One region of the Metabacillus litoralis genome, then DNA from elsewhere that is predicted to be linked to it. Evidence: riboswitches for the same ligand, from Rfam matches in the RefSeq annotation. Region 1 holds a riboswitch; the other holds the start of a gene.
What was found. A riboswitch is a leader RNA that binds a small molecule or an ion and turns the genes downstream of it on or off. The one in region 1 is predicted to bind S-adenosylmethionine.

Region 2: linked by a shared signal. The riboswitch ahead of metK (methionine adenosyltransferase) and the one ahead of D9842_RS15835 (methionine ABC transporter ATP-binding protein) in region 1 are both predicted to bind S-adenosylmethionine.

The regions. Positions count from the first base shown of each region.
Region 1 is NZ_CP033043.1:3,168,202-3,172,424, reverse strand. Features, by position in the region: gene D9842_RS15840 (O-acetylhomoserine aminocarboxypropyltransferase/cysteine synthase family protein) at 71-1,384, shown strand; SAM riboswitch class I at 1,580-1,686, shown strand; gene D9842_RS15835 (methionine ABC transporter ATP-binding protein) at 1,791-2,816, shown strand; gene D9842_RS15830 (methionine ABC transporter permease) at 2,809-3,477, shown strand; gene D9842_RS15825 (MetQ/NlpA family ABC transporter substrate-binding protein) at 3,490-4,223, shown strand, end outside.
Region 2 is NZ_CP033043.1:2,913,634-2,917,856, forward strand. Features, by position in the region: gene D9842_RS14490 (sensor histidine kinase) at 1-1,255, shown strand, start outside; gene metK (methionine adenosyltransferase) at 1,281-2,477, opposite strand; SAM riboswitch class I at 2,702-2,973, opposite strand; gene pckA (phosphoenolpyruvate carboxykinase (ATP)) at 3,303-4,223, shown strand, end outside.

The DNA.
Region 1 (4,223 bases):
AGGAAAGAATACTACATCTTGTTATCACACCTATTAGTAGACATTAAGAATGTATAATAGGAGGAAGAAGATGAAAGAGAAACTTTATCGCCCAGAAACTGTAACCATTCATGGAGGGTTAAAGAAAGATTCAATGACAGGTGCAAGAGCTGTTCCAATTTATCAATCAAATGCTTATTTATTTGAAAATACCGAGCATGCGGCAAATTTATTTGGATTAAAGGAGCCTGGATATATTTATACAAGAATTCATAATCCAACTTCATCTGTCTTTGAAGAAAGAATTGCTGAACTGGAAGGTGGAATCGGAAGTTTAGCTGTAGCAAGTGGAATGGCAGCGATTACATTGTCAGTTTTAAACCTAGCTGGTTCTGGTGATGAAATCGTATCAGCCTCTACATTATATGGAGGTACATATAACTTATTTGCTAACACATTACCAAAGTACGGAATCAATACGGTTTTTGTTGATCCAAAGAATCCGGAAAATTTCCGATCTGCTATTACTCCGAAAACAAAAGCTATTTTTGCAGAGACAATTGGAAATCCAAGCTTAGATGTTCTTGATATCGAGGCAGTTGCTGAAATTGCTCATGAAGCTGGAATTCCATTGATTGTGGATAACACATTTGCCACACCGTATCTATGCAGACCTATCGATCATGGTGCCGACATTGTTGTTCATTCTGCAACAAAATGGTTGCTTGGGAATGGTACAACTCTTGGTGGAGTCATTGTAGATGGAGGTAAATTTGACTGGAATAGTCCAAAATTCCCTGGGTTTACAACTCCTGATCCTAGCTATCATGATTTAGTTTATGCTGAAGCATTAGGAGAACAAGCGTATATTATTAAAGCGAGAGTTCAGTTATTAAGAGATTTAGGCCCAGCTATTAGCCCATACAATGCCTTTCAATTTAATCTTGGTCTAGAAACCCTTCATGTCCGTATGAAGGAACATGTATCAAATGCAAGGAAAATGGTGCAATATTTAGAAAGTCACCCAGCTGTTGAGTGGGTTCTATACCCTGAAAATAGCCAACACCCTGCGAAGGACTTAGCTGCTAAATACTTACCTAAGGGTGCTGGTTCTGTAGTAGTATTCGGTATCAAGGGCGGAAGAGAGGCTGGTGCAGCTCTTATTAACAACGTTGAACTTTGGTCACATGTAGCAAATGTTGGAGATGCGAAAAGCTTAATCATTCATCCTGCGAGTACAACTCATCAACAACTAGGCGTTGAAGATTTAAAGAAATCTGGTGTAACAGAAGATTTGATCCGCTTATCAGTAGGAATTGAACATATAGAGGATTTAATAGAAGATTTAGATCAAGCTATTTTTGAAGCAACAGGTGTAAAAGGAATGGAGAAAGTAAATTCTTAATTAATGAAATATTCTAATAATATTATTTATTGTATAATATTGAAAAGGGTTGCAGATAAATGCAACCCTTTTCATATTTGAAATGTAAAATCACAGTGAAAAAAGTAAGCTATTTTAAGAAAATAAATAATTGACATTGATTTTCAACACATGATACAATCACAATCGTACTTAAAAAGACAATCAAATATTTAACTCTTATCAAGAGAGGTGGAGGGAAGTGCCCGATGAAGCCCGGCAACCATCAGTTCATTCTGAAATGGTGCCAATTCACACAAAGCAGATGCTTTGAGAGATGAGAGAAAGGTATTCAAGCGCCTTTCTGCTCATTTTGCAGGAAGGTTTTTTATATGTAAAAAAATGAACGGTAGAAAATAGTAAAGGAATAAAGGAAGAAGGTGACAAAATGATAACATTATCAAATGTTAATAAAGTTTATAAAACAAAGAGCGGCTCTGTTCAAGCTGTTAACAATGTAAACCTTGAAATTAAAAAAGGTGAAATATTCGGAGTTATAGGATATAGTGGAGCCGGAAAAAGTTCATTGATCCGTTTGTTAAATGGACTAGAAAAACCAACTAGTGGGGAAGTCGTTGTGGCAGGTAGTCAGATTGGCTCAATTTCTGGTACAAAGTTGCGTAAAGCACGCTTAGAAATAAGCATGATCTTTCAACACTTTAACTTATTGTGGTCAAGAACAGTGAGAGAGAATATTGCATTTCCTTTAGAAATTGCAGGAGTAAGTAAAGCGAAACGACTTAAACGTGTTGATGAGCTTATTAAGCTGGTTGGACTGGAAGGAAGAGAGAATGCATACCCTTCTCAACTTAGTGGTGGTCAAAAACAACGTGTTGGGATTGCCAGAGCGTTAGCGAATAATCCCAAGGTTTTATTATGTGATGAAGCTACATCAGCACTTGATCCCCAAACAACAGATTCAATTCTAGACCTGCTTGTTGATATTAATAAACGACTAGGCTTAACAATCGTATTAATTACACATGAAATGCATGTCATTCGTAAAATTTGTCATCGAGTAGCTGTTATGGAAAATGGTGAAGTGGTTGAACAAGGAAATGTATTGGATGTTTTCAGAAACCCTCAGAAACCTATAACAAAAACGTTCGTTAAACAAATCTCAGAGCCGGATGATACGAAGGAAGCAATTGACCTACTACTAGAAAATTATCGTTCTGGAAAAGTACTTCAGCTAACATTTGTTGGTGAAGGTACAGAAAGACCATTGATTAGCAATATTATTAGGAAATTTAATATTGAAGTGAATATTGTACAAGGTAAAATTTCACAAACGCAAAATGGCTCTTATGGTTCATTATTTTTGCATATAGATGGAGATCTTGATGAAATTAACCGTGCAGTTGCTTATATTGGAGAACAACAAGTAGAAGTGGAGGTGCTGGCGAATGCTTAATCAGTTTCTTCCAAATGTAAAATGGGAAAAAGTATGGGAGGCAACTTATGAAACAACTTACATGACAGGAGTTTCGGTTGTCGTCACTTTTTTCTTAGGAATTATACTTGGTTTACTTTTATTCTTAACTTCAAAAGGCAATATCTGGGGTAACAGTATACTTAATACAATTTTATCTGGAATCGTAAATATATTTCGGTCAATTCCGTTTATTATCCTTGTTATTTTACTCTTACCCTTCACTAAAGTTGTAGTTGGGTCAATTCTGGGAGAAAATGCTGCTTTACCCGCACTAATTATTGGATCCGCTCCATTTTACGCAAGGATGGTTGAGCTTGCTTTAAGGGAAGTTGACAAAGGTGTTATTGAAGCAGCTAAATCGATGGGAGCAAAAACGTCGACAATTATGTTGAGAGTACTATTACCGGAATCTTTACCAGCTTTGGTTTCAGGGATTACAGTTACTGCAATCGCATTGGTTGGTTATACAGCTATGGCCGGAGTAGTAGGTGCTGGAGGTCTTGGTGACCTTGCTTATCGAGAAGGATTCCAGCGTAATAATTTTGAAGTAACCATTGTAGCAACCATTTTTATCTTAATTATTGTGTTTATTATCCAATTTATTGGAGATATATTAGTTAAAGCTATCGATAAACGTTAGGAGGAAAAAATGATGAAAAAATATCTTTTATCACTAGTATTAACAATTTTCGCTATTCTACTTGTTGCATGTGGCGGAGGCGAAAATGAAACAACTCAAGAAGAAAACACAGGGACTGAGCAAGAAACGAAAGTACTAAAAGTTGGAGCGACAACTGTTCCTCATGCAGAAATTTTAGAAGAAGCAAAACCACTGTTAGCAGACAAAGGTATTGAATTAGACATCGAAGAGTTTTCAGATTATCCATTAATTAACCCAGCGCTTGCTGAAGGTGACCTGGATGCAAACTATTTCCAGCATGTTCCATATTTAGACAATGCAATTAAAGAAAATGATTTTGATCTTGCAAATGTTGGAGCAATTCATATTGAGCCTTTTGGTATTTACTCAAAAGAATACAAAACACTTGAAGAGTTACCTGAAGGTGCAAAAATTATCATGAGTAACAACGTTGCAGAAATGGGACGCGTGTTAGCACTACTTGAAGAAAAAGGTCTAATTAAATTAAATCCAGGTGTTGATAAAATTAATGCAACAAAAGATGATATCGTTGAAAATGCTAAAAACCTAGAAATTGATGATAGTGTTGCACCAGAAATGTTGGCAAGTGCTTATGAAAATAACGAAGGTGATGCAGTTATTATCAATGGTAACTACGCACTTGCAGCAGGATTAAATCCAGCAGAAGATGCTGTAGCTCTAGAAGCTGGTGAAAATAACCCTTATGCAAACATCATTGTTGTTCG
Region 2 (4,223 bases), 250 kb from region 1:
TTATACATCAGGCGAAATTTCAGATGAGTTTAAGACCCATCTTAGTTGGTATAACACAATTAGTGAATCAGAGATTTTATTGGTTAATAACCCGAGAGAATTGAGTGCATGTTTACCATTTGAAATTAATCATGAGGGTTTAATTAGCGAAGAAGAGCGAAGAAACTTATTACGTGGAGAGCATTTAATCAAGATAGGCTATGAAGAAAGATTTGACCGACAAATCATGGGTGTTGTCGTGCCCTTACTTGATGATAATAAGTTAGTCGGTATTATTTATCTTTATTTACCGCTTGCCCCTATTGAAGAGGTTTTTAATAGAACAACACCTTTGTTAATTGCTGTTGGCATTATTTTCTTTTTAGTTATCTTTAAAATCGTGAATTCAATGAGCAATACGATTTTGCAACCTATCCATGAGATGAGAAAATATGCTAAAGAACTTGCTAAAGGAAACTTCAAAAATCGAATTCCCGTAAGAACGTCTGATGAAATTGGTGGATTATCCAAAACCTTTAATCAGATGTCAGAGGCATTGGATGAGTCAGATCAAAAGAAAAAAGACTTCTTAGCCAACGTCGCCCATGAACTAAGAACTCCATTAAGTTATGTAAAGGGATATAGTGAGGTGCTTCAAGAAAAACTATATGAAACTGAGGATGAAGCTGAAAAATACCTTTCCCTTATTCAGCGAGAATCTGAGAGAATGCAAAGACTTGTTAATGATTTATTAGATTTAGCTCAGCTTGAAGGAGAAAATTACCCTTTAATAAAAGAGCCTATTGCCTTCTCTCAATTAGTAAATGACACTGTGGATCGATTTTATCATCGTCTCCAAGAAAAACAATTAATCCTTCAGCAACACTTAGACGATGAAATCATTATTATAGGTAGTCATGACCGCCTACAACAAATTATATATAACCTTCTTGAAAACGCAATAAGATACTCAGATAAACCTGGAACGATCTCGATCTCTCTCTCACAAAATCAAGAAAGCATCTTCTTTTCTATTGCTGATAATGGAATCGGGATGTCAGAAGAAGATATTATGCATATTGGTGAACGTTTTTATCGTGCAGATAAAGCAAGGAACCGTAAAGAAGGCGGTACTGGGTTAGGACTAGCTATTGTAAAACAATTAGTTCTTTTGCACGGGGGTAGAATGGAATTCAATAGTAAGCTCGGCAAAGGTACTACGTTTACGCTTGTATTCCCAAACGAACTTGGCTCCAACAAAAAAGGTCTGATGTGAACATTCACATCAGACCTTTTATACCTTATTGTAATGCAGCTTTATTTAAAGCATCTGCTTTATCTGTTCTTTCCCAAGGAAGATCAAGATCATTACGGCCAAAATGTCCGTAAGCTGCAGTTTGTTTGTAAATAGGACGTCTTAAGTCAAGCATTTTAATAATTCCAGCAGGACGTAAATCGAAATTACTGCGAACAACTTCTACTAATACTTCTTCAGAAACTTTTCCTGTTCCGAACGTATCAATTGAAATAGATACTGGCTGTGCTACGCCAATTGCATATGCTAATTGAACTTCACATTTATCAGCTAAACCAGCTGCAACGATGTTTTTCGCTACATAGCGAGCTGCATATGCTGCAGAACGGTCAACCTTTGTTGCATCTTTACCAGAGAATGCTCCACCGCCATGACGTGCATATCCACCGTAAGTATCAACAATGATTTTACGTCCAGTTAATCCAGCATCTCCTTGTGGTCCACCAATAACGAAGCGACCTGTTGGATTAATAAAGTATTTTGTTTCTTCATCAATTAATTCTGCAGGAACAACAGGATTAATAACATACTCTTTTAGGTTACGCTGGATTTGCTCAAGTGTAACTTCAGGATGATGTTGAGTTGAAATAACAATTGTATCAATACGAACTGGTTTATTATTTTCATCATATTCAACAGTTACCTGTGTTTTTCCATCAGGACGTAAGTATGGAAGAATTTCATCTTTACGAACCTCTGTTAAGCGACGTGATAATTTATGTGCTAACGAAATTGGAAGTGGCATTAATTCTTTTGTTTCATTACATGCAAACCCGAACATTAAACCTTGGTCCCCTGCACCAATTGCTTCAATTTCCTCATCTGACATTTGACCTTCACGAGCTTCTAGAGCTTGGTCTACACCCATAGCGATATCTGCTGATTGCTCATCGATTGATGTTAATACAGCACAAGTTTCCGCATCAAAACCATACTTAGCACGAGTGTAACCAATGTCTTTGATTGTTTCACGGACAATTTTTGGGATATCTACATACGTACTAGTTGTAATTTCTCCTGCAACTAACACTAAACCAGTAGTAACAGAAGTTTCACACGCTACACGTGCATTTGGATCTTTTGCAATAATTGCATCAAGAATTGAATCTGAAATTTGGTCACAGATCTTATCTGGATGGCCTTCTGTTACAGATTCTGAAGTAAAAAGACGTTTTTTAGACATAATTAAAAGCTTCCTCCTCATATTCATGTTCATTCATTTGATCCGGAACTCTTCCCAAAGTATGACCTTTAGAAAATCACGTTGGCATATTTTGTGAACAGAAGTATTATGTACCTTTACCACATGCTTGTCCTGGTAAAACTCTAATGAAGAATACTTTTTTCTGTTATCAAAAAAAACCTTTCCCATGTGAGGAAAGGTTTATCATCGTTCATCGCCTTTCGCTCTTATCGATCAAGGGCTTTCGCCTTGCTTCAGGTTAGCACCTTTGCGTCGGAAAATGTCGTTCTAGATTGCGTCGGTTTAACATAGTTCCACAGATTGGTCTTTGTTGCCTAAGCAAGCTGTCGCTTGCTTGAATGATGCTCTCGCATCATTCTAGACCTAAGAAAACTGTTCAATAAAACTATATAATTAGTGCGCAGTCGCCGCTTTCCTTTGATAGCAGGTTGCTGGGTTTCATAGGGCCTGTCCCTCCACCAGCTCGGGATAAGAGAATCCGTTCAAGGACATATCATAGCGCACTAACCTATTGGTGTCAACAAAAATCGACAACTATTACCATTGATTTATTAAAATATTTGATAGATGTCTATCACTATTGTGTCCCATATCCTATAGAAATATAAATATCAATTGTTTTTCTACATTGTGCTAGTGTGATGTGTTGTACAAAGCTTAAGTTTTTCTAATAGCAAAATATTTTTTCAATTCAAAAATTTAATGATAGCAAATCACTAAATAGTATGTTTTATTAAAATTAATGTGTTATACTAATTATCAACATAAGGGAAATTATTCTTTTCTAGAAGGAAGGTAATGGGGATGAATATTACAGATATAACAAATGAGCTTAATCAGCTTGTTAATGGGGAGAATGCAAAACATAATTTATCAGTTGCACAGCTTGTTGAGAAAGTACTTGAACGTAAAGAAGGATTATTAACATCAACAGGTGCAATTCGAGCAACAACCGGAGCTTATACCGGGAGATCACCAGAGGATAAGTTTATTGTAGACGAAAGTTCAGTAAAAAGTAAAATAAATTGGGGTCCAGTGAATCAGCCTATTTCAGAAGAGGCATTTGATCGCTTATACAGTAAAATGATTTCACACCTTAAGAAACGAGATGAAATCTTTATATTTGATGGATTTGCAGGTGCTGACCCTCGCTTTCAGTTACCACTAAAAATTATAAATGAGTTTGCCTGGCATAATCTTTTTGCAAGTCAACTGTTTATTAAAGACCAAGAACAAGAAAACGAGTCAAAGGAACTACCTTTTACTATTTTATCAGCTCCTCATTTTAAAGCTGATCCAGAAGTTGATGGTACAAAATCAGAAACATTCATTATCATTTCCTTTGAGAAAAGAACGATTTTAATCGGTGGCACTGAATATGCTGGCGAAATGAAGAAATCTGTATTCTCAGTTATGAATTTATTATTACCTGAAAATAACATCCTCCCTATGCATTGCTCAGCAAATGTTGGCTTTGAAGGTGATGTTGCTCTGTTTTTTGGACTTTCTGGCACAGGGAAAACAACGTTATCTGCTGACCCTAACCGTCGTTTAATTGGTGATGATGAACATGGATGGTCTACTTCTGGCATTTTTAATATTGAAGGTGGTTGCTATGCAAAGTGTATCAACTTAACGAAAGAAAAAGAACCACAAATTTTTAATGCTATCCGTTATGGATCAGTTCTTGAAAATGTCGTTGTTGATGATGACACAAGAGAAGCT